DNA from 3 places in the Cobetia sp. 1CM21F genome. Region 2 is predicted to be linked to each of the others. Evidence: predicted binding sites of a transcription regulator. Region 2 holds the regulator's gene; each other region holds the start of a gene.
The links. Region 2 encodes PhoB, which activates phosphate uptake and scavenging genes when phosphate is short. Its sites were predicted from a motif close to TGTCATANNNNTGTCANA; they were not measured.
Positions count from the first base shown of each region.

Region 1 (10,355 bases), on a different contig from region 2:
GTGTCGAGGCCGCTTTCAATGGCCATCTGGGGCGTATCGATGAGGCGCTGCGCAAGCACGCGGGCAGCATGGCGGGCAAGCGCGTCTATCTGTCCGGCTCGCCGGGCATGGTCTATGCCTGTGTCGATGCGCTGACGCCATTGGGGGTCGAGGCCAGCGCGCTGAGCTCCGATGTGTTCAGCTATGCGCCACGCGAGCCGCTGCTGGACCCGGCGCTGGTCTCTGCCTGAGGCAGCCTGACATTGCTTGAAGCCGCCTGACATTGCCTGAAGGAGTCGAGTGAATGAGTCAGTCTCCGATACTGATCACCGGTGGCGCCCAGCGTCTGGGGCGCTATTGTGCCGAGCGACTGATCGATGATGGTCATCCGGTCATCATCAGTTATCGACGCGAGCGGGAAGAGCTCGACGCCCTGCGCGCGCTGGGCATTCGCACCGTGCAGGCGGATTTCTCCAGCGAGGCAGGCATCCAGGCCTTCATCGCGGCGATTCGTGAGCTGACTCCGACATTGCGGGCCATCGTGCACAATGCCGGCGACTGGGCGCCGGATGGCGACGGCGAGGGGCAGGGCGAGCTGTTCGAGCACCTGTTCCGTGTCCACATGCAGGCGCCGTACCTGATCAATCTGGCGCTGCGCGATCTGCTGGAAGCCGGAGTCGAGACGCAGGCGGACATCGTCCACATGAGTGACTTCGTGGTCCAGAAGGGTTCGCGCAAGCATGCGGCCTACGCGGCCAGCAAGGCGGGACTCGAGAACCTGACCTTGTCGTTCGCGTCGATGTTCGCGCCACGCATACAGGTCAACACCATCGCGCCGGCGCTGATCATGCTGCGCCCGGGCGATGATGATGACTATGCCGAGCGTGCGCGTGCCAAGTCGTTGATGCAGCAGGTGCCCGGGCCCGGCGTCATCTGGCAGGCACTGCGCTATCTGCTGGATAGTCCCTATGTCACGGGCACGACCCTGCCGGTGGATGGTGGCCGCCACCTGCGCTGATAGCTTGCGTCAGTGGTCTTTAGGCCATCGCTTCTGGTATCCAAGACCTGACGCTCACGACACGACATTGGGCATATGAGCACCGCACTAAAAAGCCCCCGCTTCTCAGCGGGGGCTTTTTTCGTTGGCGCGACATCCTGCACCAGCGAAGCGCTTACAGGATATGGCGGCCTTCGACCGGCGTCAGCTGACCCTTCTTGAGGGTCGGCCCCATCTGGTTGCCGGAGGGGGCGCCCTGCGGACTTTCCAGCGTGATCACCAGGTCGCTGTCGGGGAAGGCGGCCAGATACTCCTTGGGCACCTCGACCTTCATGGTGCCGGAGTGCGGCAGGATGCCCAGTGACATCGGCTCCTTGCCATCCTTGGCCATCAGCCACAGCTCGCAGACCTTGCCGGGGGCCGGCGCTTCGGGCCTGACGGCCTGCACCATCATCTCGCCCGAATGGGAGGCGTTGACGATCCAGCCGGGGCTGCTGTCAGAGTTGTTGACCACGAACACGTAGTCGCTCTCCATGCCCGCGTTGTGCCCCAGGCTGAAGGTCAGGGTGACTGCCAGCGCCAGGCTGAACGCCGTGGCGGTCATACCCTGCCACAGGCCCAGGCGACGCCACCAGGGCTGACGGGCGGTGCCCGTCGCCTCGGCGATGCCTTGCCAGACATGGGCCGGTGGCGTGACGGGGGGAAGCTGTTCATTGAACACGTTGAGATGCTCGCGCCAGCGCTCCACATCACGTTGCAGGTCGTGGCTGACGGCCAGCAGTGACTCGAATGCCGCGCGCTCGTCGCGTGTCAATGTGCCGAGCGCATATTCGCCCGCTGCGGCTTCGCGCAGTTCCGGGTCGCTCAGATCAAATGACTCATGCATGTCTTCAACCTCTCGAGTCCACGACGGACCCAGCTCTTGACGGTGCCCAAGGGCTGGTCCAGTTGATTGGCCAGATCCTGGTGGGTGAGGCCTTCGAAGTAGGCCAGTTCCAGGGCGCGGCGTTGATCGTCATTCAGCTCGGCCAGGCACTGGTGGAGTTCACCACTGTGCTGGGCCAGGTCGACATCTGCCTCGATATCACTCCGCCCCGGCATGGCGGCGATCAATTCATCGCTGTCATGCTCGCTGGGTCGCTGTCGACGTATCCAGTCGATGGCGATGTTGCGGGTCATGGTGCCGAGCCAGGTCATCGGGCGGGCGCGGCCGGCGTCATACTGGGCGGCGGCGGCCCATACCCGGATGTAGACCTGCTGAAGACAATCCTGCGCGGATGCCTCATGTCTCAAGATACGCAGCAACTGAGCGTATAGATGCGCACTGGTTGCTCGATAGAGCTGATCCAGTGCCTTGGCATCCTGCCGGGCGCATCCCGACAGATACTCAATCAGTGCATCATTTCGGGAATCCTGCATGCATGCATTCCAAGCTGTGGGCGCGGTGTCAGGCACCGCTGGACGAATGCGTGTTGCCGATCATGTTGCTCGACAACCAAAGATTATACTGATGCCACTTCAGGCTGATAGCCCTTCTTTATGCGTGCGGGCAAAGGTTTGTTGCCGGTTCACGCTTGCGCAGGACGATCTGGAGTGCAAGGATAGTCCTATCACCATTTTCATCGTCACTACTGGATACCGGCCCGACCCATGAATCAGACCACCAGCCACCGCCCGTTCACTGTCGCTGCCTGCCCTTCGGGCCAGGTCGTGACGGCGGCGTGTGCGGCCGGCTATTGGTATTGGTTTACACAGGGGCGCGCCTGAGGTTACGGCGCGCCTGTCTCGTACGGGCTGCCACCACCTTGAAGAACCCCCGGTCGCAGCCACGGCCGGGGGTTCTTGCGTTTCGGGCCTTGCGAAATCCATGACGAGAGGCATGTCACCCTAACGTGCCGACAATGATTGCAGCATGAATGACGAGAGGAATGACCATGCGCACCACTATCCTGACTACCCGCTTTTCTCTTGCCTCCGCTCGGGTCGTGCATGGTTATTGGCGCTGGCGATTTAGCGGCGTCCTGCCTCTTTCCGCTGTCACCGCGGGGCAGGGCGAGCAACACCGGGGTGACGATTCGCGAAGTCCCTGTCTGTCAGAATGAATATTGCGTGATGGAGCCAAGGCTTCATCACAGGAGAGAAGACCATGAACGCCAGCCTTGAACGCGTGTTGACCGCCAACCCGCACACTGCCGACGCCACTGTTGACCCCTTGACTGCCGAGAACGCCACCGTGACCCGCTCTGATGCCGCCCAGACACCGACCACACCCGGACGCATCAGTCGTGAAGCCCTGCCCAGCGCCAGCGAATTGCGCGAGCAGCTGCCGGTGGACGCCGACCTGGCCGGCCAGATTCGCCGGCATCGCGATGAGATCAACGCCATTCTCGCCGGCGACGATGATCGTCTGCTGGTGGTGGTCGGGCCGTGCTCCATCCATGATCTCAAGGCCGCGCGCGAGTACGCCCAGCGCCTGGCGGTGATCGAGCCGCAGGTACGTGATCGCCTCAAGCTGGTGATGCGTGTCTATGTCGAGAAGCCGCGCACCACGGTGGGCTGGAAGGGGCTGGCCTATGATCCGCATCTGGATGGCAGCGATGACATGGCCACCGGCCTGCGTCAGGCACGCGAGCTGATGCGCGAGATCAACCAGCTGGGCCTGCCGGTGGCGACGGAGCTGCTGCAGCCGCTGACCGCCGCCTACCTGGAAGACCTGCTCGGCTGGGCGGCCATCGGCGCCCGCACCACCGAGTCGCAGATCCATCGCGAGATGGCCTCCGGCCTCGGCTGTGCAGTGGGCTTCAAGAACGGCACTGACGGAGGCGTCGAGGTCGCCGTGCAGGCCATCGGGGCGGCGGCGCATGGGCATCGCCACTTCGGCATGGATGACAGCGGACGTCCGGCGCTGATCGAGACCGCGGGCAACCCGCATACCCATGTGGTGCTGCGCGGCGGCCATGGCCAGCCCAACTATGACGCCGCCTCGGTGGCCGCTTGCCGGCGTGAGCTGGAAGGCGCTGGCCTGACGCCGCGTCTGATGGTCGATTGCAGCCACGCCAATTCCCGCAAGGACCACCGCCGCCAGAGCGAAGTGATGCTGGATGTGCTCTCTCAGCGCCTGGCGGGGGATGATGCCTTGATCGGCGTGATGCTCGAGAGTCACCTCAATGAAGGCAAGCAGGCCTTGCCGGCAGCGGAGAAGCTCTCCCAGCTGCGTCATGGCGTGTCCGTCACCGATGCATGCCTGGGCTGGGAAACCACCGAGCACCTGCTGAGCCTGGCCGCCGAGCGCTTGCGCGAGGCCTGAGATCAAACGCCAGACTCGCGCCTCGATGGAAGGATGACGTCGCGCTTGCCTGATGTTTGCTGAATTTGTCGGCTTGTCCTGAAGTCCCCAGCGCCCAACGGTCGAAAGGCCGTTGGGCGCTGTCGTCTCTTGCCCTTGTTGCCCGTTCGTCACGGAATTGTCATCGGGCTCGCGTATCACTCTTGTTGCCTTCGGCATGCCCTCAAGGGGCATGCCTGAACAGAACAACCCGAAACCTGACTACGGGGAAGCGACATGAGCAAGGAAATCGAAGACCATCGCCTGCTTAATCCCAGCAGCAACGAGACGTTCTCATCCGTCATCGAACGACACATCTCGCGTCGTCGTGTCCTGCAGGGTGGCCTGGGCATGGCGGCTGCCAGCATGCTGGGTGGTTTCGGTCTTGCGGGGCTGAGCACCACGGCCAACGCCGCCAGCAACGCTGCGGGCGAGAAGACGGCTCTGGCACTGGCCTTCGAATCGATCAAGGGTTCACGCACGGATGCAGTCGTGGTTCCCAAGGGGTATACCGCACAGGTGCTGGCGCCGTGGGGTACGCCGCTCAATGCCAAGGCACCCAAGTGGAGCAAGGACCTGGCGATGACGCCGGAGATCCAGCTCAACACCGTCGGCATGCATCACGATGGCATGCACAACTTCGCCTTGAGTGACGACACGGCCTCCAGCAACTTCCTGCTGGTCATGAACAACGAATACATCGATCAGGATGCTCTGTGGGCACCCAAGGGCGGCGCGACCAATGCGGATTCCGGCAAGCGTCCGGCCGATGAAGTGCGCACCGAGATCAATGCCCATGGCGTGACCATCGTCGAGGTCAAGAAGGCCAGCAACGGCAAGTGGGAAGTGGTGGGCGATTCGCGCTACAACCGCCGCTACACCAGCGCCAGCGAAATGAAGCTGAGCGGCCCGGTAGCGGGCAGCGATTACGTCAAGACGGCCTTCTCGCCGGATGGCATGCGCACCCGTGGTACCAACAACAACTGCGCCAACGGCTACACCCCGTGGGGCACCTACCTGACCTGCGAAGAGAACTGGCCGGGCTACTTCGTCAAGCGCAGCGATCGTCAGCTCGATGACAACCGCATCGGCATCGAGACCGAGCGTGGCCGCTATGGCTGGGAAACCGCCGCCGGGGATGCCAGTGAAGTCGATGGCGAGTTCGCGCGTTTCGACAACACGCCGACGGCAGACAGCGCCGACAAGGATTACCGCAACGAACCGCGGACCTTCGGCTATATCGTCGAGATCGACCCCTACACCGGCGAGCAGGCCATCAAGCGCACCGCGCTGGGCCGCTTCCGTCACGAAGGTTGCTGGCCGGGCAAGCTGGTCGAGGGTGAGCCGGTGGTCTTCTACTCCGGTCACGATTCGCGCAACGAGTACATCTACAAGTTCGTGTCGGACGCCAAGTGGGACGCCGCTGATGCCCGTGGCGCCGGTGACTTCAAGGACCGCCTGGCGATCGGCGACAAGTACCTGGACAAGGGCACGCTGTATGTCGCCCAGTTTTCCGCCGATGGCACCGGCACGTGGCTCAAGCTGACGCCGGACGCCGTGACCAAGGATGGTCGCACCCTGGCCGAGGCACTGGGGCTTGCGGCCGATGACCTGGCTGGCATCATCATCCACACCACCGATGCGGCTGACCTGATGGGCGCGACCCCGATGGATCGTCCGGAGTGGGGTGCGGTGGACCCGGTGTCCGGTGAGGTCTACATGACGCTGACCAACAACTCCAAGCGCACCGAGGAAGGCACTGATGCCGCCTTCACCAACGATGGCACCGCCATCGAGGAGCCGGGTGTCGGTTACAAGACCGCGCCGACCAACGCGGCCAATCCGCGTGGCAACAACGAAGCGGGTCAGATCATCCGCTGGCGTGAAGCGGGCGATCACACGGCCTTCGATTGGGAGATCTTCGTGTTCGGCGCAGCGGCCAGCGATGCCGACAACCTGTCCGGCCTGACCGAGATGAACGAGTTCGCCAGTCCCGATGGCCTCTACTTCGACGGCCGCGAAGGACAGGACAGCATCCTGTGGATCCAGACCGACAACGGCTACGAAGGCATCACCGAGGTCACCAATGACCAGCTGCTGGCGGTCGTGCCGGCAGGTCTCGAGCAGGCCGAGGGAGATGCGGCCGTGATCGGTGCCGACAACCAGGCGCAGCTCAAGCGCTTCGCGGTGGGCCCGAACGGTTGTGAAGTCACCGGGATCTTCACCACCCCGGACAAGACCGCGATGTTCATCAACATCCAGCATCCGGCCAACTGGCCGCAGAGCGATGATGCCACCGCCGAGACCGATGGCAGCGTGCGTGCCCGCGCCGCGACCGTGGTCATCCAGCGCGAAGATGGCGGCCAGATCGGCGTCTGATGTAAGCCGCGCGTCAGGTGTGAACGCGAAGCCCCCGTATCGATGATACGGGGGCTTTTTCATGCGCCTGAACCTGGCCCCGCTTCGCTTGAGGGCGCTTGGTCGATCAAGCGGGTGGGGAGGGCCAACGACAACGGCCCCCACGCAAGCGTGAGGGCCGAGAGTCCAGCGGTCTGTCTTTAGCTCATCTGATTTGAGAGCTGACCTGATTTGAGAGCTGACCTTGGCGAGCGCGATCAGGCCTTGGCGGCGTAGGCGAACAGCAGGGTTTCCTGCACGCTGATCGGTTCCGCGTCGCCGGCATCCAGCTGGGTGTAGTGGCCATCGCTTTCCAGACGCCAGCTCTGGCAGTTGTCGACCAGATAGGTGTCCAGGTCCTTGCGGATACGCTGGGCCAGCTTCTTGTCGAGCAGCGGGAAGCAGGTCTCGACGCGGTGGAACATGTTGCGCTCCATGTAATCCGCGCTGGAGCACCAGGTTTCCGGCTGGCCGGCATTGTGGAAGTGGAAGGTACGCGTGTGCTCGAGGAAGCGGCCGATCACCGAGCGTACGCGGATGTTGTCGGAAATCCCCGGCACGCCCGGGCGCAGACAGCAGACGCCGCGGATGATCAGGTCACACTGCACGCCAGCCCGCGAGGCGCGGTATAGGGCGCGAATCAGCTTGGGCTCGGTCAGTGAATTGCATTTGATGATGATGTGGGCGCGCTTGCCTTTCTCGGCGTTGCGCGCTTCACGGTCGATCATCTCCACCATGCGCTCATGCAGCGTGAAAGGCGCGTGCAGCAGCTTCTCGATATTGCGCTGCTTGCCCATGCCGGTCAGCTGCTGGAAGACCTTGTGGACGTCCTCGCACAGCGTCTCGTTGGCGGTCAGCAGGCTGTAATCGGTGTACAGGCGCGCCGTCTTGGCATGGTAGTTACCGGTGCCCAGGTGCGCGTAGTGACGCAGCTCGCCGTGTTCACGTCGCACGATATGCAGCATCTTGGCGTGGGTCTTGTAGGCCATCACGCCGTAGATGACGATGGCGCCGGCTTCCTGCAGGCGTGAGGCCAGCTGCAGGTTGTCGGCCTCATCGAAGCGCGCCCGCAGCTCGATCACCACGGTGATCTCCTTGCCCTGACGTGCGGCTTCCACCAGCGAGGAGACGATGTTGGAGTCGGCGCCGGTGCGATAGAGGGTCTGCTTGATGGCCAGCACGTTCGGGTCACGCGCCGCCTCGGCGAGCAGGTTCTCGACCGGGGAGAAGGACTGGAAGGGGTGATGCAGCAGGATGTCCTCGCGACGGATCGCATCGAACAGGCTGTTGTCGCCCTTGAGTGCCTTGGGAATGCCCGGAGTGAACGGGGCGTAGAGCAGGTCCTCGCGGCCGACGTCGCCGATGACTTCCATCAGGCGGTTGAGGTTGACCGGGCCCTTGACCTGATAGAGGTCACGCGTTTCCAGATCGAACTGCTTGAGCAGGAAGGTGTAAAGCGCTTCCGGGCAGTTGTCCGCCACCTCGAGACGCACCCCGTCGCCGTAACGGCGCGCCAGCAGCTCGCCGCGCAGCGCGGAGGCCAGGTCGGAGACATCCTCGGCATCCACCGAGAGGTCGGCGTTGCGGGTCAGGCGGAACTGATAGCAGCCCTTGATCTTCATGCCCGGGAACAGCTCCTGGGCGTGAGCGTGAATCATCGAGGACAGGAAGACGTATTCGGTGTACCCCTGCTCGACGAGGCCATCCGGGATGCGGATCAGACGCGGCAGCGAGCGCGGGGCCGGCAGGATGGCCAGGCCACCTTCACGACCGAAGGCATCCTTGCCTTCCAGCTCGACGATGAAGTTGAGGCTCTTGTTGACCAGGCGCGGGAACGGGTGCGACGGGTCGAGACCGATCGGGCTGATGACCGGCTGGATCTCTTCCTCGAAGTAATCGCGCACCCAGGCCTTCTGGGCATCGTTCCACTGATTGCGGCGACGGAAGCGGATGTGCTGCTCTTCCAGCGCGGGGATCAGGTCCTCGTTGAGCATGCGGTACTGGCGTTCGACCTGCTCATGCGTGATGCGGGAGACCTCATCGAGCACCTTGCTCGGCAGCATGCCGTCACAGCCGGGGTCGGTGCGATCGAAGGCGATCTGATGCTTGAGACCCGCCACGCGAATCTCGAAGAACTCGTCCATGTTGGACGTGAAGATCAGCAGGAACATCAAGCGGTTGAGCAGCGGATGCGAGGTATCCTTGGCCTGCTCGAGTACGCGGATGTTGAACTGCAGGTTGGACAGCTCGCGATTGAAGTACAGCGCCGGATCAGCGAGATCAGCCTCGGGGGAGGGGGTGGCCTTGGCATGGATACCGGTACGCGTCCGGTTGACGCGCAGGGGCAGCGGTTCCTGAGCCGGCGGCTCATCCGCCGCCAGCTCGATCTCGCCTTCCCGTGGGGTGGATGCTGCCTTGGGGGCAGCATCCTTGTCGCGACTGTCAGCGACTTCCGGCAGGGTCGCCGTGTTGGTGTCGGTGTCTTGCTTGGGCGTCTGTTCCATCATCAACTCCATGATCCCGGTCAGCCGCATCCGCAATGGCCGGGGTTGTCAAAGGCGGTTTTTCTGCGCCAGCAATTCGGCCGCCTGGCGAGCAAAATAGGTGAGGATGCCGTCGGCACCCGCACGCTTGAAGCACATCAGCGACTCGAGAATGACCTTGTCGGCATCCAGCCAACCGTTCTGGAAAGCCGCCATGTGCATGGCGTACTCACCGCTGACCTGATAGGCGAAGGTCGGCACTTCCAGCTCGCGCTTCACACGCGTTACCACATCAAGATAGGGCATGCCCGGCTTGACCATCACCATGTCAGCGCCCTCGGCGATGTCCATCGCCACCTCATGCAGGGCTTCGTCGCTGTTGGCGGGGTCCATCTGGTAGGTCTGCTTGTCGGCCTTGCCCAGATTGCCGCTCGAACCGAGCGCGTCACGGAACGGGCCGTAGTAGTTGGAGGCGTACTTGGCCGAGTAGGCCATGATGCGCGTGTTGATCAGGCCTTCCTGTTCCAGCATGGCGCGGATGGAGCCGATGCGGCCATCCATCATGTCGGAGGGCGCGATGACATCGGCACCGGCTTCCGCGTGTGACAGCGCCTGCTTGATCAAGGTCTCGACGGTGCGGTCGTTGAGCACGTAGCCGTCTTCGTCGAGGATGCCGTCCTGACCGTGAACGGTGTAGGGGTCGAGCGCGACATCCGTGATGACGCCCAGCTCCGGCAGCGCTTCCTTCAAGGCGCGCACGCAACGCTGCACCAGGCCGTTGGCATTGTAAGATTCTTCGGCATACAGCGTCTTGGCCTCGGCATCGACCACCGGGAAGAGCGCGATGGCCGGCACGCCCAGTGCGTGGACGGCGCGGCATTCTTCGACCATGAGGTCGATGGACAGGCGTTCGACGCCCGGCATGCTGGGCACGGCTTCACGACGCTGGGAGCCTTCGAGAACGAAGACCGGCAGGATCAGATCATCGGCCGTCAGCTGATTTTCACGCATCAGGCGGCGAGAGAAGTCGTCCTTGCGCATACGGCGCATACGAGTCGCAGGAAACTGGCGCGGGGTATGTTGGCTCAAGAAATGCTCTCCGGGTCGGGTGGTCCGCTCCCGTGATGGTCGCAGGCAGTCTAGGTCTATAATATTTCATTAATATTACAGTGAT
Region 1 covers NZ_JALNTQ010000005.1:90,355-100,709, forward strand. Annotated here, with positions in the region: gene MSG32_RS15150 (FAD-binding oxidoreductase) at 1-230, shown strand, start outside; gene folM (dihydromonapterin reductase) at 284-997, shown strand; gene MSG32_RS15160 (anti-sigma factor) at 1,152-1,862, opposite strand; gene MSG32_RS15165 (sigma-70 family RNA polymerase sigma factor) at 1,841-2,395, opposite strand; gene MSG32_RS15170 (3-deoxy-7-phosphoheptulonate synthase) at 3,123-4,283, shown strand; gene MSG32_RS15175 (PhoX family phosphatase) at 4,539-6,680, shown strand; gene ppk1 (polyphosphate kinase 1) at 6,917-9,202, opposite strand; gene hemB (porphobilinogen synthase) at 9,251-10,270, opposite strand.
Region 1: MSG32_RS15175 (PhoX family phosphatase) is a predicted target of PhoB. The motif match lies at 4,431-4,448, and genes of this name have one in related genera.

Region 2 (10,355 bases):
GCTGCCCCAGCGCTTGCGGCAGCAACCCATCCAGCGGAGTTTCCTCAGGCGCGACCAGCGTGACGCAGTGGCCGGCGGCCGTCAGATCATTGGCGTATTCACAGCCGACCAGTCCGGCACCGACAATTACCACGTGCCCGTTTTCCCCGCGCTCGCGGGCCTTCGTCAGCGTCGCGCAGAAGGCCGCATAGTCGTCGAGGTCATTGATGCTCTGCACGCGTGAGGCCACTTCCGCGGCGACGGGGAAGGGACGACGCGGCGCGGCGCCGAGTGCCAGCACCAGCTCGTCATAGGCCAGACATTCCTCGCCCAGCCATAGCTGGCGGGCATCACCATCGATGGCAGTGACGCGTTGATGGGTACGCAGCTCGGCATTCAGCTCGTCCACCAGCGCCACCGGCGCCTGACGCGACAGATCGGTGGCCGACATCTTCTTGGCGAAGGCGGTGGACAGCATGGGCTTGGCGTAATCGTGGCCGCTGTCCTGGCTGATGAGTATCAGCCGGCTGTCCTTGTCACGCGCACGCAGCGCGCGCGCCAGACCAATGCCCGCCATGCCGGTACCAATGATGACAAGGGTGCGAGGGTCGCGCATGGCACCATCTCCTGAGATCGATCCGAGGGAAGCGCTGATGAAAGAGCGCCAGCAGCGTCCGTCATGAACGCCGATGAATGCGCCCAGCATACCAGCCCGCCAGCAGTGCAGGCATGCCTGAGCGGGAGGCCTTGCCGCCCGGCCATGCTAGACTCGCCATTTCGTCATCCTGACAGGGAATTCACCGTGGTCCGATGCCCAGCAGGCGAGCCTCATCACGCAGCGCTCACGCCACAGACCTCCACCTGTGAGGCGCCTCATTCGTCAGCCGAGTCCCTGTGCCAGCCTGCGCCTCGCTGGCCTTTGCCCACGCGCGTCATGCCCGCTGCTTCGGCGGCGGTGCGCCGCCATTGGCAGCCGGCTGCCGCACTGCAGGGTGTCATGCCGGCCGGCTGGTGGGCGTGGCTCTCCTCGACGGACTCGCTGACCCAGCGTCTTGCCAGCGCCATGCAGCAGCAGGATGAACGCGATGGCCAGCCCATTCAGGGCCTGCGCGTGCGCCTGCTGCTGCAGGACACCGGCCCCGCGCGGCTGGATGAGGCGCGCCTGCTGGGCATCGGCCCACGCCGGCATGTCTGGCGGCGCGAAGTGGCACTCTGTCATGGCGATACGCCATGGGTGATCGCACGCTCGCTGGCGGCGCTGGACCTGGCCCACGGTCACCGCCTCTCGACGCTGGGCGAGCGCTCGCTGGGCCATTGGCTGTTTCGCCAGCCCGACCTGACCCGCAGCGCCATCGATGTCAGCCGCGCCCCGCTGGTGCTTTCGAGCCCCAGGCCGCTGGCCCGCACCACCAGCCTGTGGATGCGCCGCTCGATGTTCTCGCATGGTCGCTTCAAGGTGCTGGTGCAGGAGGGCTTCACACCGGCCTTCCAGCACGCGCTGCAGCTGGCCTGAGCCTTGCGGCCGACTGGCCTCGTTTCTCTCTCTTCCCTTGCCCACTACCATCCGCCCAGGAGCCCCGATGACCGCGTCATCCACTTCCGCCGCTTCGCGTCCTTCCAGACTGGCCGACTACCTCGCCCTGACACGGCTGGACCGCCCCATCGGCACCTGGCTGCTGATGTGGCCGACCCTGTGGGCACTGTGGCTGGCGGCAGATGGCATTCCCGAGCGCACGACCCTGCTGATCTTCATCGCCGGGGTCTATCTGATGCGCGCCGCCGGCTGCGTCATCAACGACTACGCCGATCGCCATTGGGACAAGCATGTCGAGCGCACGCGAGACCGGCCGCTGACCTCGGGCCGCATTTCGGAACGCGAGGCGCTGACGCTGTTCGGGGGGCTGGTCGCGGCCGCCTTCGTGCTGGTGTGCTTCACCAACCTGACCACGGTGCTGCTGTCGATCGTCGCCGTGCTGCTGGCGGCCAGCTATCCGTTCATGAAGCGCTTCCATCATCTGCCCCAGGTGGTGCTGGGCGCCGCCTTCGGCTGGGCGATTCCGATGGCCTTCGCCGCGACGCTGGAGGAGGTGCCGACCTACGGCTGGTGGCTGTTCGCGGCCAACCTGATGTGGACGGTGGCCTACGACACCGCCTACGCGATGGTCGATCGCAACGACGACCTCAAGGTGGGCATCAAGTCCACCGCCGTGCTGTTCGGGCGTGCCGACAAGCTGATGATCGGCCTGTTGCAGCTGGGCATGCTGGTGGTGTTGATCGGCATCGGCCTGCAGCTGGCGCTGGGCATCTTCTACTGGCTGGGGCTGGCCGCCGCCGCCGTCACCTTCGTCTGGCAGCAACGTCTGATCCGGGAGCGTGAGCGTGCGCCCTGCTTCCAGGCCTTCCTCAACAATCATTGGACGGGTTTGCTGATCTTCGCCGGTATCGCCCTGGCGACCTGGCCGATGAGCTGACTCCTGCATAAACATTAGTATTATTTAATTTAAAGCGACCCCTGCCCTCTGTTGCTCCCCAGCCCACGGTTCATGCCTGCCTGCCGCGCCTCCAAGGCGGCTGGCAGGCTTGCGTGCAAGCTGCCATGCTGGCAGTTGTCATCTCGTTGTCATATAAGCGGGTTGTAATCGTCATCGACTTGTCATTCTGGCGCGTGCGCCGACTGCTGCATGGGATCTAGCGATGAGCTCCAAGACCGTACTGATTGTCGACGATGAATCCTCGATTCGCGAGATGATCGCCGTTGCCCTCGAAATGGCGGATTACCGCGTGCTGGAGGCAGACAATGCCCGGGACGCCCACGCCATCGTCGTCGATGAAAAGCCCGATCTGCTGTTGCTGGACTGGATGATGCCGGGCACCAGTGGCCTGGAGCTCGCGCGGCGTCTCAAGCGTGACGAGACCACCTCGGAGCTGCCGATCATCCTGTTGACCGCCAAGGGCGAGGAAGACAACAAGATTCAAGGCCTGGAAGCCGGTGCCGACGACTACATCACCAAGCCCTTCTCGCCGCGCGAGCTGGTCGCCCGTCTCAAGGCCGTGCTGCGTCGCACCACTCCCAAGGGAGTCGAGGAGGCGGTGGAAGTCGAAGGCCTGATGCTCGACCCGGCCAGCCACCGCGTCACCGCCCACGGCAACTCACTGGATGTCGGCCCGACCGAATATCGCCTGCTGCAGTTCTTCATGACGCATCAGGAGCGTGCCTACACGCGCAGCCAGCTGCTCGATCAGGTATGGGGCGGCAACGTCTATGTCGAGGAGCGCACCGTGGACGTGCACATCCGTCGCCTGCGCAAGGCGCTGGGCACAGGCCATCAGCATCTGATCCAGACCGTCCGCGGCACCGGTTACCGCTTCAGCGCTCAGGCCTGAGGGATTCATGCGCTATTGGACCAACGAGCTATGGCGCCTCGGCTACCTTGCCGGTGGCTTCGGCCTGATCGGTGGCCTGCTGGGCCATCTGGGCTGGGGCCTGGCGCTGGGTCTTTCGCTGTATCTGTTCGTCCATCTCAAGCACTTGAAGAGCCTCTACACCTGGCTGATCACCAATCCCCATGAAGAGCCGCCGCCCGGCGATGGCGTCTGGGGAGACCTGCTCGATCGTCTCTACCGCTACCAGAAGGGCCAGCGTCAGGCTCAGGAGCGACTGCGCAGCATCCTCAACCGTATCCAGGAATCCTCCGAGGCCATGCGCGACGGCCTGGTGATGCTGGACAACCACGGTGACATGGAATGGTGGAACAGCGCTGCCGAGCAGCTGGTCGGTCTCAAGGCCAGCCACGACCGCGGTCAGCACATCACCAACTATCTGCGTGACCCCGTCTTCATCGACTACTTCAATCGGCTGGCCTACCGCGAGCCGCTGACGCTCCAGTCGCCGCTGTCTGACAACCTGACGCTGCAGATCTCCATCACCCTGTTCGGTGACAACGAGCGCCTGGTCATGCTGCGTGACGTCACCCGCCTCTATCGCCTGGAAGAGATGCGCCGCGACTTCGTGGCCAATGTCTCCCATGAGCTGCGCACGCCGCTGACGGTACTGGCCGGCTATCTCGAGACCTACTCCGATTACGCCGATGACCTGCCACCGCGCTGGCAGCGTGGACTGGGCCAGATGCAGAGCCAGACCGACCGCATGCAGCATCTGGTCGAGGACCTGCTGACCCTGTCACGCCTGGAAACCGACGAACTGTCCGACAACGGTCGCTGCATCGACATGAGCGCCCTGCTCGGCCATATCCGCGACGACGCCGAAGGCCTGTCCCAGGGGCGCCACACCTTCTCCATCGAGGCCGATGCCAGCCTGTCTCTGCGCGGTGAGGAGCAGGAACTGCGCAGCGCGATCTCGAATCTGGTCTTCAATGCGGTGCGCTACACCCCCGAAGACTGTCATATCACCCTGCGCTGGAAGGCGGATGACCAGGGCCTGCTGGTCGAGGTGGAAGATGATGGGGACGGGATCGACCCGGTCCACCTGCCGCGCCTGACCGAACGCTTCTATCGCATCGACAAGGGCCGCAGCACCGCCACGGGAGGCACCGGCCTCGGGCTTGCCATCGTCAAGCATGTGCTGATTCGCCATCAGGGCCATCTGGAGATCGACAGCCACCCCGGCGAGGGTGCGCGCTTCCGCTGTCACTTCCCCGACGAGCGCGCCTGTCAGGCGAGCGCTCCCCAGGCCAGCAGTGCGCTAGCCCAGTGATGGGCTGATTCCGTGATGATCTGACCCGAACGCCAGCCCAACGCAGAACGCCCCGCAGCCACCTCGAAAGGAGGCGACTGCGGGGCGTTTCGTTTGGTCAATCAGACGACGCTGCGGCTATTTCAGCGACGAGCCAACTTAGCGACGAGCCAGTTCAGCGACGAATCAGTTCAGCGACAAGCCAGCTCTGCGACAGGCTGTCTCAACGACGCGGCGCCGGCAACTGACGGTAGTGGCTCTGCCACATCAGTACCGCCCCGGCGACGGCGCCCGGGATGAACAGCAGATTGGCCAGCGGCACCAGCGTCATGACGAACACCGCGGCGCCGAAGGTCAGTGAGGGCCACCAGCGCGCCTTGAGGCGCTGCTTCATGTCACCGAAGCTGACCTGATGGTTGTCCATCGGGTAGTCGAGGTACTGGATCGACATGCTCCAGGCCGAGAACAGCCCCCACAACAGCGGTGAGAGCAGGTTCAGGCCCGGGATGAAGCCGATGATGAACAGCGCGATCATGCGTGGGATGAAGTAGCCCAGCTTGGCCATTTCACGCCCCAGCGAGTCGACGCCGATCTTCATCAGGCCGCGATCATCATCGATCAGGGTGCCATCCAGACGATGCTCGACCTTCTCGGCCAGAATGCCGTAGAAGGGCGCGGCGATCAGGTTGGTCACCAGGCTGAAGGTGAAGAACACCACCAGCAACAGACTCACCACCAGCACCGGCCAGATCAACCAGCTGAGCCAGTCCAGCCACGCCGGTACCTTGAGCATCCAGTAATCGATCCAGCCACCGAACTGGTTGAACAATACCCACAGCGTGATGCTGTAGAGCACCAGGTTGATCGCCAGCGGTACGAATACGAAGCGGCGCAGCCCGGGGGTATAGACCATGCGGGTCCCGCGGACCAGCGCCGATACGGCATCAATCATGCGACGTCCTCGTCATCTCAAAAGAACCGGTCAGCCAGCGGGCTGACCGGAGCCACACCCTAGCACTCCCGCCTGCGCGGCGCAGCTGTCGGCCGCCTGACATCGCTCGCGCTCCCACGACGCAATCGCCCCGCGACCTGCCGGTAAGCAGGAGCGGGGCGAAAGACGCTACACAGGGGCAGGGAAGCGCGTCAGCTCACTTCTTGTCCAGGTCCTGCGGCTTCAGGTCATGGGTATCGGTGTGACGCACGTCCACGCCCTTGACCAGGAAGATGACGTACTCGGCCAGGTTGTCGGCGTGGTCACCGATGCGCTCCAGCGCACGTAGAATCCACATCACGTTGAGCACCGGCGTGATCTGGCGCGCGTCTTCCATCATGAAGGTCATCAGCGAGCGCATCGCGCTCTGATATTCCAGATCCACCGAGGCGTCTTCACGCAGTACCTTGAGGGCAAGGTCGGTATCGAAGCGCGCGAAGGCCGTCAGGGAGTCACGCACCATGCTGCGCACGTGCTGGCTGAGATGACGCACCTCGACCATGCCGCGCGGGCTCTGGCCGTTCTCGACCAGCGAGATGGCGTTGCGTGCGATCTTGCTCGATTCATCACCGATACGCTCGAGATCGGAGGTGGCGCGGATGACGGCCAGCACCAGGCGCAGGTCGGAGGCCGCCGGCTGACGGCGGGCCAGCACTCGGGTGCACTCGTCATCGATCTTGAGCTGCATGTCGTTGACAGCCTTGTCGTTGTCGCGCACCCGCGTGGCGGTTTCACTGTCGCCTTCCAGCAATGCCGTGACGGCATCCTGCAGCTGCTTCTCTACCAGTCCGCCCATGGCCAGCAGGTGTGTCTTCAGTGCATCCAGCTCGTGATTGAACTGCTCTGAGATATGCTTGCCGTGCGAATCGCTGGTGATATCCATTTCCCTCTCCCGGAAAGTCGCCCACCGAGTCAGGGGGCGTGACATGAATGACGTGACAAGTATGGCCCACTACTGACTGACACAGCGGGCTCCCCCTCAGCATGCCGACACTTGATTGCAGTTATGTTTCACCCATGGCGCAAAGGCGGTATCTGGCCGCCATCGTCAGCAATATCAGGGCGAAAAGGCTATCTGGCTGCACGTTCGCGCATGAGCGCGCTAACCGAAACGCCCCGTGATGTAGTCTTCCGTCTGGCGGCGCCGCGGGTTGGTGAACAGCTGATCGGTCGGGGAGAATTCCACCAGGCGGCCCTCATGCAGGAAGGCGGTATCGTCCGACACCCGCGCGGCCTGCTGCATGTTATGCGTGACGATGATCAGCGTCAGGCGCGAGCGCAGCGAACGGATCAGCTCCTCGATCTTGAGCGTCGAGATGGGGTCCAGCGCCGAGGCCGGTTCATCCAGCAGCAGCACCTCCGGCTCGACCGCCAGCGTCCGCGCGATCACCAGCCGCTGTTGCTGGCCACCCGAGAGCCCCAGCGCGCTGTCGTGCAGGCGGTCCTTCACTTCTTCCCACAGCGCCGCGGAGCGCAGACAGGATTCGACCTTGTCATCGAGGTGGCGCTTGTCATTCTCGCCGACCAGCCGCAGCCCGAAGGCCACGTTCTCGTAGACCGACATCGGAAAGGGATTGGGCGTCTGGAAGACCATGCCGATCCGGCGGCGCAGCATCGGCACATCCACGCCGCGCGCATGAATGTCCTCGCCCTCGAGCAGTACCTTGCCGGAAAGACGTGACTGTTCGTCGAGATCGGTCATGCGATTGAAGGTACGCAACAGGCTCGACTTGCCGCAGCCGGAAGGGCCGATGAAGGCCGTCACGCGCTTGCGTGCGATCTGCAGGCTGACGTCCTCCAGGGCGCGGCGCGTCTGGTTCTCCTTGCCGACACGTGCCTGATAATCGAGGCTCAGGTGGCGGGTTTCCAGGCAGATGTCCTCAGCCGGCCGCGCAGGCGTCTCCTGAAGAAACAACTGGGGCTTGGGCTGTTCAGAGTCACGCCTCATTCGGTGGCTCCCTTGTAACGTTGTGCCAGCATGTGACGCAGGCGAATGGCACTCAGATTGAGGCATAGAATCACGACCACCAGCACCAGCGCGGTCGCGTAGACCAGCGGCCGACTGCTGAAGGCGTCGCTGCTCTGGAAGGCCAGATCATAGACCTGATGCCCCAGATGCATGAATTTGCGGTCCAGATGCAACCACGGGAAGCTGTCATCCAGCGGCAGGTCCGGGGCCAGCTTGACCACCCCGACCAGCATCAGCGGCGCGACTTCACCCGCCGCACGCGCCACGGCCAGAATCAGCCCCGTCATCAGCGCCGGCGAGGCCGCCGGAATCACCACGCGCTTGAGCGTTTCCAGGCGTGTCGCCCCCAGCGCCAGCGCGCCTTCGCGCAGACGACGCGGCACGCGCGCCAGCCCCTCTTCCGTGGCGACGATCACCACCGGCAAGGTCAGCAGGGCCAGCGTCAGCGAGGCCCACAGAATGCCGCCGGTCCCGAAGGTCGGCGTCGGCAGCCGCTCGGAATAGAACAGCTCATCGATTCCGGCGCCCAGTCCATAGACGAAGAAGCCGAGACCGAACACGCCATAGACGATGGAGGGCACCCCGGCCAGGTTGCGCAGCGCGATGCGCGTCAGGCGCGTCAGGCGTCCCTGATGGGCCACCTCGTGCAGATAGAGCGCCGCCATCACGCCGAAGGGCATCACCATGATCGACATCAGTACCACCATCAGCACGGTGCCGAAGATGGCGGGCCAGACGCCACCGAAGCCCTCGGTAGGCGCGCCGGCCACGAAGTCACGGAAACGCTTGAAGGTCATCATCAGCCGGCCGCTGAAGCCCATCGCATTGGGCCGCCAGGCATTGCGGATATCATCGAGCGCGATGCGGCCTTCGTAGCCGCCATTGCCGCCCAGCAGCAACTGACCGCCCGCCAGCGCATCCCGCAGGGCACTCAGCTGATCTTCACGCTCGATGAAGGCGCTACGCACCTCCTCCAACTCCTCCTGCATCTGCTGCTCGAGCTCAGGGTCCTCATATGTCTGCGCCGCGCCACCATCAGCAGTGGCGCTGCGCCGGGATGCCAGAGACTGCTGCAGCGACTGATAGCGGCTGCTCAAGGCTTCACTGTCCAGGCGCAGTGCCTGCAGCTGGCGGCGCTCGCTCTCGATCATCTTCAGGCGGGCAAACAGTGGCTCGGCGTCTTCGGACAAGGGCCGGGCAGGCCCGTCGCCGACATCGGGCGTGTGGTCCATCTCCCCTGTCATCGGGTCACTCAGCGCCCGTGGCATGCCGTAGAGAGTGCGGCCGTCGCGCATTTCCAGCATCAGCGCCTGGCTGGGGAAGGTCATCCTGTCGAGCAGCGTCTCCGGCAGCCACTGCCAGCTGGCCGCGGCACCGTCACGCGAGGATGTCTGCAGCAACCACCATTGCTGGCGAGCGTCATTCCCCTCGCCCGAGGCGACACGGCGCATCTCCTCGTGCATCAGTTCGCCGAGCAGATGGCGATTGTCGGCCGCCGGCTCACCGCGCGTGGTGGTCAGGGCCGTGGGACTCTGGCCCGGCTGTGCCGTCAGCTCCACCTCGACCAGCCGTGAGGGCCAGAAGTGACTGAAGGAGCCCACCACCAGCAGGCTGAGCAGGCCCAGTACCAGCACCAGCGAGACACTGACCGCCATGGCATTCAGCCAGCCCCACGGGCCGCCGTCGCGCCAGTAGCGCTGCAGGCGCCCGACCAGCGGCTCGCGCGGGCGCAGTAGTGAGGAGCTGGCGCGATTGGTGTCAGGGTGACTCATCCCCAGCTCCCCTGATTGGGTGGCGTGAAGCGCTGTCGCAGCACTTCCGCCAGCGTATTGACCACGAAGGTGAAGACGAACAATGCCAGGGCGGCGAGGAACAGCAAGCGGTAGTGGCTGCTGCCGACCTCGGCCTCCGGCAGCTCGATGGCCAGGGTCGCGGCCAGTGAACGCAGGCCCTCGAACAGACTGGCATCTACCAGCGGCGTATTGCCGGCCACCATCAGCACGATCATCGTCTCACCGACGGCGCGCCCCATGCCGATCATCATCGCCGAGAACAGCCCGACGGCGGCGGCAGGCAGGATGACGCGACGCAGGCTCTGCCATGGCGTCGCGCCAAGCGCCGCGGAGCCTGCGGCCAGACCGCGCGGCACCGACGAGAGAGCGTCCTCGCTGAGCGTGAACAGGGTCGGCATCACCGCCAGCCCCAGCGCCATGCCGGTCACCAGGGTATTGCGCTGGGCGTAATCGATACCGTAGTGGCTGAACAGCCACTGACGGAGGTCGCCGTCGAACCACCACTGCTCGACCTGGCCGGCGATGGTCACATCCAGCCACAGCAGCACGAACAGCAGCGGCAACAGCCCGAAGGCCGCCATGTTTTCCGGCAGCAGATTGCGCCATACGCGCGGCGACAAGGTCCACAGGAAGCCGGCCACCATGGTGCCCAGCGGAATCAGAACCAGCCCCAGCAACACCGCCATCAGCTCACGCTCGATGAAAGGCGCGACCACCAGCGCGGCGATGAAGCCGATCACCACGGTCGGCAGTGCCTCCATCATCTCCAGCAGCGGCTTGATGCGGGAACGCTGGCGCGGCGCCATGAAGCAGGCGACATGAATGGCACAGCCCAGCCCCAACGGCACGGCAAACAGCAGCCCGACCAGCGCCGCCTTGAGCGTGCCCCACATGATGGGCACCAGCGACAGACGGGGTTCGTGGGTGCCG
Region 2 covers NZ_JALNTQ010000004.1:82,188-92,542, forward strand. Annotated here, with positions in the region: gene MSG32_RS13570 (FAD-dependent oxidoreductase) at 1-595, opposite strand, end outside; gene MSG32_RS13575 (chorismate lyase) at 914-1,492, shown strand; gene ubiA (4-hydroxybenzoate octaprenyltransferase) at 1,560-2,450, shown strand; gene phoB (phosphate regulon transcriptional regulator PhoB) at 2,674-3,363, shown strand; gene phoR (phosphate regulon sensor histidine kinase PhoR) at 3,371-4,693, shown strand; gene cysZ (sulfate transporter CysZ) at 4,896-5,624, opposite strand; gene phoU (phosphate signaling complex protein PhoU) at 5,821-6,546, opposite strand; gene pstB (phosphate ABC transporter ATP-binding protein PstB) at 6,766-7,611, opposite strand; gene pstA (phosphate ABC transporter permease PstA) at 7,608-9,404, opposite strand; gene MSG32_RS13615 (ABC transporter permease subunit) at 9,401-10,355, opposite strand, start outside.

Region 3 (10,355 bases), on a different contig from region 2:
AGGTAGACGCCCTGAACGATGACGAACAGCAGTGTCAGACCGAGCATGCCGAACAGCTTGAAGTCGACCCAGATGTCTTCCGAATAGTGACTGAAGACGTAGATGTTGAGGCCGCCCATGGCGAGGAAGAATACCACCCAGGCTAGATTGAGGCGGTGCCAGATGGGGCGCGGCAGCTGAATCGCCTTTTCCATCATGCGCTCCACCAGCGGCTTGCCACCGAACAGCGGCGACAGCAGGAAGGCGACGGCGAACAGCCAGTTGACCACGGTGGGCTTCCACTGGATGAAGGAGCTGTTGCCGAACAGCACGGTCGCGCCACCCAGCACGACGACCAGCGCCAGGGTGACCAGCTGCATCTTCTCGACGCGCTTGTGGCGCCAGTAGATGTACAGCACCTGCGCGAGGGTCGCGGGAATCAACACGGCGGTAGCCATGATCATGTCGCCAGTCATCTTGTAGACGGCGAAGAAGATCACGATCGGCAGAAAGTCGAGCAACATCTTCATGGGTAATGCGCACTCCTGAACACGACGACGCAGCCGTCGGGAAGGCAAGGGCCTGTGCGAGTGGTATCCTGTCTGACACCAGCGGCGCACCCCTGCCTGCATGTGCTCATTCTGCCGCCATTGCTGCCTGCTGACAAAGCCCCTGTGTGTCCGGGCGCGCATCGCAGCCAATACTGCCCGACGTCTGGCCCGCTGGATCGCCTGCATCTCAGGCATCGCGTGGCACAGACGTTCATCCCGAGAGGTTCCCCGTGTCCGACGTTCTGTCCGACTCTTCGCCGATTTCCGCATCCCGCAAGCCGATCGAGTTTCGCCCGCTGCCGGAGCGCTTCGATTCCGATATCGAGGTGCCGGACATCGACCTGCACATGCATTCCACCGCCTCCGACGGCGGCATGGCACCGACAGAGCTGGTGGCACTGGCCGCGCGGCGCGGTCTGTCACGCATGTCACTGACTGATCACGACAGCATGGAAGGCATCTTCGAGGCCCAGCAGGCCGCCCGCGCCGAGGGAATCTCGTTGCTGCCCGGCTGTGAGCTGTCGGTCCGCTGGCGCAACCAGACCATCCACATCGTGGCGTTGATGCCCGAGGGCGCCGGCGATGCACTGAGTGCCGGCCTCAAGCAGCAGCACGAGGCGCGTGAGCGACGCAGCCACGAGATCGCCACGCGCATGGAAAAGCTCGGGCTCGAGAATGCCTTCGAGCGCGCCCGGGAACAGGCCACGCTGAGTGGCTCAGGCGACCGCCCGCTGTCACGCCCGGATTTCGCCCGCGCGCTGGTCGAGGCCGGGATTGCACGCAACCTGCAGGACGCCTTCAAACGGCACCTTGGCGCGGGCCAGAAAGGCGACGTCAAGGCGCACTGGCCGGAGATGGAAGAGGCGGTGGGCTGGGTGCGTGCCGATGGCGGTATCGCCGTGATGGCGCACCCGATGCGCTACAAGCTGACCCGCACCAAGCGTGGCGAGCTGCTGCGTGACTTCATTGCCGCCGGTGGCGAAGGCGCGGAACTGGTCAGCGGCTTCCAGAATATCGATCGCGCGCGTGACCTGGCGCGTCAGCTCGATGAGCTGGGGCTCTACGCCTCCGTCGGCAGTGATTTCCACTTCCCCGGCGGCCCGCTGGCACCCGGCAGTATGAGTCCGCCGCCCCGCACCAAGGTACCGCCCGTGTGGTGTCATCCGCGCATCGCGCCCTTTTTTGCGGCCGACGCTGCCTCCATGTGATATCAAGAGATCACCGTGACGCCAGTCCGCCTGCCGGGCTGGCGCCCAGACGCAAGGAGCACCGCATGGGACAGTTCTTCCAGATTCATCCCGAAAATCCCCAGAAACGCCTCATCGATCAGGCCGTCGCCATCATCCAGCAGGGTGGCGTGATTGCCTATCCGACCGACTCCGGCTACGCGCTGGGTTGCCATCTGGGCGAGAAGAAGGCCATCGAGCGCATCAAGCGCCTGCGTCAGCTGGACGACAAGCACAACTTCACCCTGGTGTGTTCTGACCTGTCGGAAATCGGCACCTACGCCAAGGTCGACAACGCCATCTTCCGCCTGCTCAAGAGTCACACGCCGGGCGCCTATACCTTCATCCTGCAGGCGACTTCCGAAGTGCCGCGCCTGCTGCTGCACCCCAAGCGTCGCTCCATCGGCGTGCGCGTGCCGGACCACGCCATCACCCACGCCCTGCTGGAAACCCATCGCGAACCGCTGATGAGCGTGACGCTGATTCCGCCGGGCGAGGAACTGCCGATGACGGACGCCGAAGAGATTCGCGAGCGCTTCGGACACGCGCTGGATCTGGTCATCGACGGCGGCGCCTGCAGCTTCGAGACCACCAGTGTGGTGGACCTGCGCGAGCTGCCGCCGGTGATCGTGCGCGAAGGGCGCGGCGATATCTCGAGCTTCACGGAGTGATCGCGACAGCGTAGCGCTTCACGGCGCTGACATCGCCTTGGCATACGAAGACGCCCCCGGACCTTGCGGTCGCGGGGGCGTTGTCATTTCTGAGGCATTGTCATTTCCGGGCGTTGTCGTGTGCTGAGTGATTCTCGGCTTCGTCAGCTGCGGTCGCGGTCGGGAGGCCCGCTCTCGGGAGGCCCGCTATCGGGAGGTTCTGGCTGATCGTCCGATGGCGTCTCTGCGTCAGGCGCAGATTCGGGATCCGGCTCTGTCTCAGGTTCAGGCTCGCGCGGGTCGCGGGTATCCTCGTCCAGCCAGGTGCCGCAGAACTTGCAGTACTTGGCGTTGCGATCATGGCCTTCACGACCACAGCCCGGGCAGGCTTCGTCGCTGGTCTGCTGCATGCGCAGGCCGTTGAGAACCTCGGCCGAGAACACCCCGGTGGGTACGGCGAGAATCGAGTAGCCGAGAATCATCATCAGCGCCGAGATGAACTGCCCCAGCGGCGTGATGGGCGCGATGTCGCCATAGCCCACCGTCGTCAGCGTCACCACGCCCCAGTAGAGCGCCTTGGGAATGGAGGTGAAGCCGGCCTCGGGCGGCTCGATCAGATAGATCAGAGCGCCGAATACCGTGACGATGCTGAGCACGGTGATGAAGAACAGCAGGATCTTGCGCCGGCTGCGCGTCATGGCCTCGACCAGCATGCGGCCCTCGCCGACGAAGGCCATCAGGCGCAACACGCGGAACAGACGCAGCACACGCAGTACGCGCACCACCAGCAGGGCCTGGGCGCCCGGTATCAGCAGCGACAGCCAGGTGGGGGCAATCGACAGCAGGTCGAGCACGCCGTAGAAGCCCTTGGCCCAGGTGCCGGGATGCTTCAGGCAGTAGAGGCGGACGGCGTATTCCAGCGTGAAGATGATCGTGAAGCCCCACTCCATGATGCGGAACAGCTCGCCGTATTGCGCATTGAGCGAGGGCACGCTGTCGAGCATCACCACGGCGACACTGGCGAAGATCATCAGGATCAGGCCGATATCGAAGGCCTTGGCCGCCTTGGTATCGGATTCGAAGATCCAGTGAAACAGCCGCGCGCGCAGGCGGCCCGTGGCGGGCTCGTAGTCGCTGGGGTGCGAGGGTGTCGCTGGGGGGCTTTGCGGCGTGCTGCCATATTCATTGGCAGGGCCCTGGCGTTCAGGCATGCAGGCTTCCTTGACGGGCGTGACGACGCCGGATGAATGTCAGGGCGTATCGGGGATGTCTCAGTGTGTGACCTTCAGTGACTGCCCGGCTGTTGTCCATCAGCCAGTGGTCTAGCGCCTGGCGGCTGGGCAGTCAGTGTCGTTTTGAGGTTCAGCCGCGCAGCGTCGCGAGCAGTGACAGGCTGTGCTGGCCGAAGTCGCGAGTCGCCCAGTCCTGTGAGGCGTCGCCGTCGCTGCTTTCCAGCGCCTCGACCAGCGCCACCGCGTGGATATGGCCGGGATGCTGGCTGGCGGCCAGTCGTGATGCGAGGGCCGACAGGGCGGCCAGCGCATGCGCGTGCCACTTGAGGTCGTCTTTCGCCTGGCGGTCGGCGTGGGCATCGAGGGCATCGATGGCGGCGGACAGCAGCGCGCCGGGGTCAGCGGTATCCAGCGTCTTCTCATGCCATTCGCCATCCCGCAGCGCCGCACCGCGCTTGGCCTTGCTGGCATCTGCCGGGCGCAGTGCCAGGCGGCTGGCCAGTGAATCCGCCAGCTGCCAGAGCACGCCTTCTCTCACCTCGGGGGCGAGTTCTTCGCCGCCGGTCAGCTCGAGCTCGATCTCCTGGATGGCCACTTCGCGACCACTGGCCTTCACCGCGCCCAGGTCCAGCGCCATCTCGACGCCGACGGTGACCTGCTCGTCGCTCACATTCTCGTCGCTGCGTGTCGCCTTGACGTCGATCTGCCAGGCATGACGCTCGAAATCGGTGCTGAAACTGGGCGCGAGTGCACTCAGCAGCTGCTCGCGGGCGCCGTCTTCCAGCGCCTGCAAGGGCGGCAGGCCACGCAGGCCGTCGAGGTCGAGGCCGGTCTGGCCCTCGGGCAGCTCCCACTCCCATTCGCCGCGAGAATGCAGTCCGCCATGGCTCTCGCCGCTGGTCTTGAGCGTCTGGCGCAGGGCGCCCGTGCTGTCGGCATCCTCACCGCTCTGGCGCAGACGCAGCGCCATGCGCGCGCGCTCCAGCGCATGCTCGGGGGTGTCGAAGTAGGTGTTGGCCAGCCAGCGCCGCCTGGGGGCGACCGTTGCCAGTTCTGCAATGCTCGCCAGTGTCTCCAGAATGGCATCGCGATCAATGACGGGTTGAGACAGTGCCAGTTTGAGTTCGATTTCCTGCGCCATGATGGGCACTCCCTGTACGGATGAAAGAAGACAGATGCTGACGGATGAGGGTGACAGCGGCGCCAGGACCGCAGAGCCTTCGGCAAGCGTGGTGCATGGTGGTGAAGGCTCGTGTGTCTCATGCTCGCGCCTGGCCCGCGGCAAGGCAAGCACGGGGAGGGCGGAAGGGCATGCGGGATATCGGCCTGTCGGCAGAATCACACTTATATGACAGCATGATGACATTGAAGTGACAGCAATTGCCTGTCGTCACGTCCTTGGTTATATTACGAACAGTGGATAAAGCCAGCGACCACGGGTCCTGCCGCTGCATGACAATCTCTCTTCTGGAATCCTTCGTGTTCCCCCGAACTGCCGCTGTTGTTGCGTGAATGACAACAGCATGGCGGTATCATGACGTTACGATGAAAGTTATGTGATCGTCACAAAGGCTTTGCTACACTCCGCGCGTCAATCCTTAACGCCGACGGCCACTATGGTAACGACCAACCCTTTCTCTTCGATGTTCGGGCGCTCGCCTTTCAAGGCGCTGCACACCCACATCATCAAGACCGACGAGTGCGCCCAGCACTTGCTGACCTTCTTCGACGCCTGCGAGCAGGGTGATTGGGAGCAGGCAGCCAGCATTCGCAAGACCATCAGTGGTCTGGAGCGTGAAGCGGACGAGTTGAAGACGCAGCTGCGTCTCAACCTGCCCAACTCGCTGTTCCTGCCGGTCTCGCGCTCCGACCTTCTCGAGCTGATCCATGTCCAGGATTCCATCGCGAATGTCACCAAGGACATCGCCGGGATCATGCTGGGTCGTCATATGCAGATACCCACCGCACTGGTGCCCGCCATGCGTGAGTATCTCAAGACTGCGGTCGAATCGGTCTGCCAGGCGCGTCGTGCGTTGGGTGAACTGGAAGACCTCGTCGAGTCCGGTTTCGGGCGCAACATGAGCGAGCTGGTCGACAAGCTGATCAACGAGCTGCATGAGCTCGAGAAGCAGTCCGACGAACAGCAGATCGCCATCCGCCAGACCCTGTTCTCGCTAGAAGCCAGTCTCCCGCCCGTCGATGTGATCTTCCTCTACAAGATCATCGATTGGGTCGGCGATGTGGCTGACCAAGCGGAAAAGGTCGGTACCCGACTGCAGATCCTGATGGCGCGCTGAGCGCCATCAGGACGTCCTGCCATCTGTCCAAGAGTCTTCTATGTCCATCATTGCTCAATACGGCGATGTGCTCGTCATTCTTGCCTGTCTGTTCGGTTTCTTCATGGCATGGGGTGTGGGTGCGAATGACGTCGCCAATGCCATGGGAACCTCGGTAGGTTCCAAGGCGATCACCATCAAGCAGGCGATCATCATCGCCGTGATCTTCGAATTCCTCGGTGCCTGGCTTGCCGGTGGTGAGGTGACTGACACCATCCGCAAGGGCATCATCGACCCGTCACTGCTGATCGAGAATCCACAGTTCCTGGTCTACGGCATGCTGGCCTCGCTGCTGGCCGCCGGTATCTGGCTGCTGATCGCTTCCATGAAGGGCTGGCCGGTCTCGACCACCCACTCCATCGTCGGCGCCATCGTCGGCTTCTCCGCTGCGGGTCTGGGCGTGGATGCCGTCGAATGGACCAAGGTCGGTCAGATCGCGGCCTCCTGGCTGGTCTCGCCGCTGCTGGCGGGCTCCATCGCCTTCGTGCTGTTCAAGTCCGTGCAGACGCTGATCTTCGACAACGAAGACCCGTTCGCGGCCGCCAAGCGCTACGTGCCGATGTACATGTTCCTGGTCGGCTTCATCATCTCGATGGTGACCATGGTCAAGGGCCTCAAGCATGTCGGCCTGCACCTGAGCTTCGAATCCAGCCTGCTGCTGGCCGTCGTCATCGGCGCCATCGTGATGGGTATCGGCGTGCTGATGGAGCGCAAGGTCGCGCGTTCACGCCTCAAGGAGAAGAATCGCGCCACCGGTGACGACTTCGACTTCAGCGGCGTCGAGAAGGTATTCGGCCTGCTGATGATGTTCACCGCCTGTGCGATGGCCTTCGCCCACGGCTCCAACGACGTGGCCAATGCGGTCGGTCCGCTGGCGGCCATCATCAGCGTCGTCGACTCTGCCGGTCAGATCGGCGCCAAGGCGAGCATGCCGTGGTGGGTCCTCGTGCTGGGTGGCGGCGGTATCGTCGTCGGCCTGGTCACCTATGGTCGTCGCGTCATTGCCACTGTCGGCACCGGCATTACCGAGCTGACGCCGTCACGCGGCTTCGCGGCCACGCTGGCCGCCGCCTCGACCGTCGTGCTGGCCTCCGGCACCGGCCTGCCGATCTCCACCACCCACACCCTGGTCGGTGCGGTGCTGGGGGTGGGTCTGGCACGCGGCATGGCAGCGCTCAACCTGCGCGTGATCGGCACCATCGTGATGTCCTGGCTGATCACTCTGCCGGCCGGCGCGATCCTGTCGATCCTGTTCTTCTTCATGTTCAAGGGCATGTTCGGCTAAGCCGACGCATGATCCAGAGCTGAATTGGAAAAACGAGAAAGGCGACCTTCGGGTCGCCTTTCTCGTGTCTGACACATGGATGTCAGGGGGCACCGCTCGCCGTGCAGGCTGCGGCGCTGATATGATGATTCATGGGCATGCCTGACATGCCATTTTCCCTCTCTCCTGCCCGGAGCTGGCTCTTGAACACGCGTTTCCCCTTCGCGGACTGGTTTCGCAACTCCTCTCCCTATATCAATGCCCATCGCGGCCGCACCTTCGTCATTCTGATCGAGGGCGATGCCCTGTCCTCGTCACGACGAACGCAGTTGATACAGGATCTGGCGTTGCTGCATACCCTCGGCGTGAAGCTGGTGGTGGTGTTCGGGGTGCGCCCGCAGGTGGCCGAGGCGTTGCAGGCTGCCGGTATCGAGGCGGACCGTCATCAGGGCCGCTGGGTGGTGACGCGCGAGATTCTCGGCCATCTGGAGCAGCAGGTCGCCACGTTGCGTCTGCGCCTTGAGGCCAGTCTGTCCCAGGGGCTGCCCAATACGCCGCTGCATGGCGTGGAGCTCTCCGCCGTCTCCGGCAATCTGGTGATGGCCAAGCCGCTGGGTGTGCGTCACGGCGTCGACTTCCTGCATGGTGGCGAGGTGCGCCGCGTGCGCAGTGAGGCGATCCAGGGGCTGCTCTCGCAGCAGGCCATCGTCGTGCTGCCGCCGCTGGGCTATTCCAGCACCGGCGAGGTGTTCGATCTGGACGCCGCTGAGGTCGCCGAACACGCCGCCGTGGCGCTGGCCGCTGACAAGCTGATCCTGCTTGGCGAAGGGGAGGGCCTGTTCGGCGAAGATGGTGAGCTGCTGCGTCAGCTCAATCCGGAGGAAGCCGCGCTGATGGCGCCGCCCCGCGATGACGACAGCGAGCTGTCGCGCCATCTGGCCGCTGCCTGTGGCGCCGCACGGCGCGGCGTCGGGCGCACTCACCTGTTGAGCTGGCGCGACCGTGATGCCCTGCTGGGCGAGCTGTTCACCCGTGACGGCATCGGCACCATGATCACGCGTCAGGGCTACGAGCAGCTGCGCAAGGCGCGCCTCGAGGATGTCGGTGGTCTGCTGGCGCTGCTGGGGCCGCTGGAGCAGCGTGGCATCCTGGTGGCCCGCTCGCGGGAGCGTCTCGAACATGAGATCGACGACTATGTGGTGTTGGAGCGCGATGGCATGGTCATCGGGTGTGCGGCGCTGCACCTCAGCCGTGACGCCGCCATGGGCGAACTGGCCTGCGTGGCCGTGCATGATGACTATCGCCGCGGACAGCGCGGAGAGCAGCTGCTGGCCGAGATCGAGCTGCGCGCGCGTCGCGCCGGCGTCGAGCGTCTGTATGCGCTGACGACCCATACCGTCCACTGGTTCATCGAGCACGGTTTCGTGTCGGCCGGCCTGCAAGACCTGCCGCCCATGCGTCGCGAGGCCTACAACTCGGCGCGTAACTCCAAGGTATTGCTCAAGTCGCTCTAGTCACACCTCTCTTGCCTGTCAGTGTGAATCGCCCAGAGAACACCCGCTGATGACCCCCTCGATGAGGGCTGATCAGCGGGTGTTCTTGCGTAGGTGTCGCAGTTTTCCCCCACCCCTTGCGGGATTGTCTTGCAAAGGAGACGTTTCAAGATGTTGATTCAAAAGGGAAAAATAGCATGCCCCGTATATGTGTTGGCAAATCGCGACGAATCGGCCAGTAAAACACGACTCTGTGTGCCGCCCTGGGCAACATTGGCATGCCTGTCGTCGTGATCGCTATTTCAAGGCATTGTTTTGTAATATGTTTTCGCGTTTATGGCACGCCTTTGGCAATAGGTACCGTGAGCAAGAGATATGCGGTGCATCACCGGCCCTTTCTCTGGCCTTCCAGCGATGACGGTACTCACTACCCTGTGCGCTCCGTGATCGCTGACAGGCCAAGCGTCTGCTCCACGCGATGTGTGACTTCAGGTTGCGATGAGACAGGTACGGCCCCTGGTGGGCATGGACAGTATCTTGAGGGCAAGGACGCCCGGGCAAGGATGCCCGAAACCGATGCGGTAGCCGGAGAGATTGGCTGCCGTCATCCCCGAATTGACGATCGAGGCGGGCAAGTCGGCAAGCCATCCGACTCGATCATCCACATTGCGATGTGTTGCCCCCTGCTTCACATCCGATAGGGAGCGCGGACGCTGTCCGGCGTGAACGTCAACTGACCTGGAACGACCACCAGGTGACGTTCTTTTCTCCCGGGACTGACAGGCAGACCACCTGTCAGACCCGCCAATCACGTAGTGCCTCTGGTCTCCAGGTACCAGAGGCACCACGTGATGACTGACCCTTCAGTTCCCTGCGTACTTGGGGCCGGCTATGCCGGCCCTCTTTTTTTGTGCGTCTAGCGCTGAATGGCCAACAATTTCATGCGAAACGTTGCCAATGGGGCGGTTTGTCTCGTGGCAGCGTAATGATTTGAATAAGAGTCATATTTATTAACGAACTGGCAACCGCGATGGACGCTGGTGAACTCTGGTATTCTAGGAAGACGTGATTCGATGATGACCACCCCTTTCTTGCATAGAGTTCTTTCCATGGCCTCCACAGTGTCACGACGCTGGCGTCCCCGCTCGCTGCCGCAGCTGGTTCTGATGGCATTTCTGGTGGTGATGCTGCCGATTGCCGTGCTCATGTTTCAAGCAGGGCAGGCGCTGTCGGAGTTGTCGGAACTGGCGGATGTCAGTGCCCGCCAGGCCGTCGACCAGACCCGCCGCGCCCGCACGCTGACCAATCTCGCCGTCGAGATGGAGCGTAGCGCCCGCCAGTACGCCGTGCTGGAAAATCCCGATCTGATGAAGATCTACGCCGACAAGGCCAACAGCTTCCGCACCTTGCTGGATGAGCAGGCGCGCCTGTTGGGCGAGGGGGACCCCCGCGTCAGCGAGTTGAAGGCGACGCTGTCACAGCTCGAGCGCATGCCCGAGATGAGCGTCGACCAGGTCAGTCGCCATCTGGAAGACTTCGGGCCCTTCTCGATCCAGGCCAGCGGCCTGCTCAACTCCACACGTGAACTCGTCGATGCGCGTATCGAAGGCATCCGCGCCCGCGC
Region 3 covers NZ_JALNTQ010000003.1:216,775-227,129, forward strand. Annotated here, with positions in the region: gene MSG32_RS12295 (septation protein A) at 1-509, opposite strand, end outside; gene MSG32_RS12300 (PHP domain-containing protein) at 878-1,738, shown strand; gene MSG32_RS12305 (L-threonylcarbamoyladenylate synthase) at 1,804-2,427, shown strand; gene MSG32_RS12310 (ion transporter) at 2,571-3,617, opposite strand; gene MSG32_RS12315 (CYTH domain-containing protein) at 3,769-4,779, opposite strand; gene MSG32_RS12320 (TIGR00153 family protein) at 5,255-5,935, shown strand; gene MSG32_RS12325 (inorganic phosphate transporter) at 5,976-7,259, shown strand; gene argA (amino-acid N-acetyltransferase) at 7,442-8,752, shown strand; gene MSG32_RS12335 (HAMP domain-containing sensor histidine kinase) at 9,841-10,355, shown strand, end outside.
Region 3: MSG32_RS12315 (CYTH domain-containing protein) is a predicted target of PhoB. The motif match lies at 4,986-5,003, and genes of this name have one in related genera.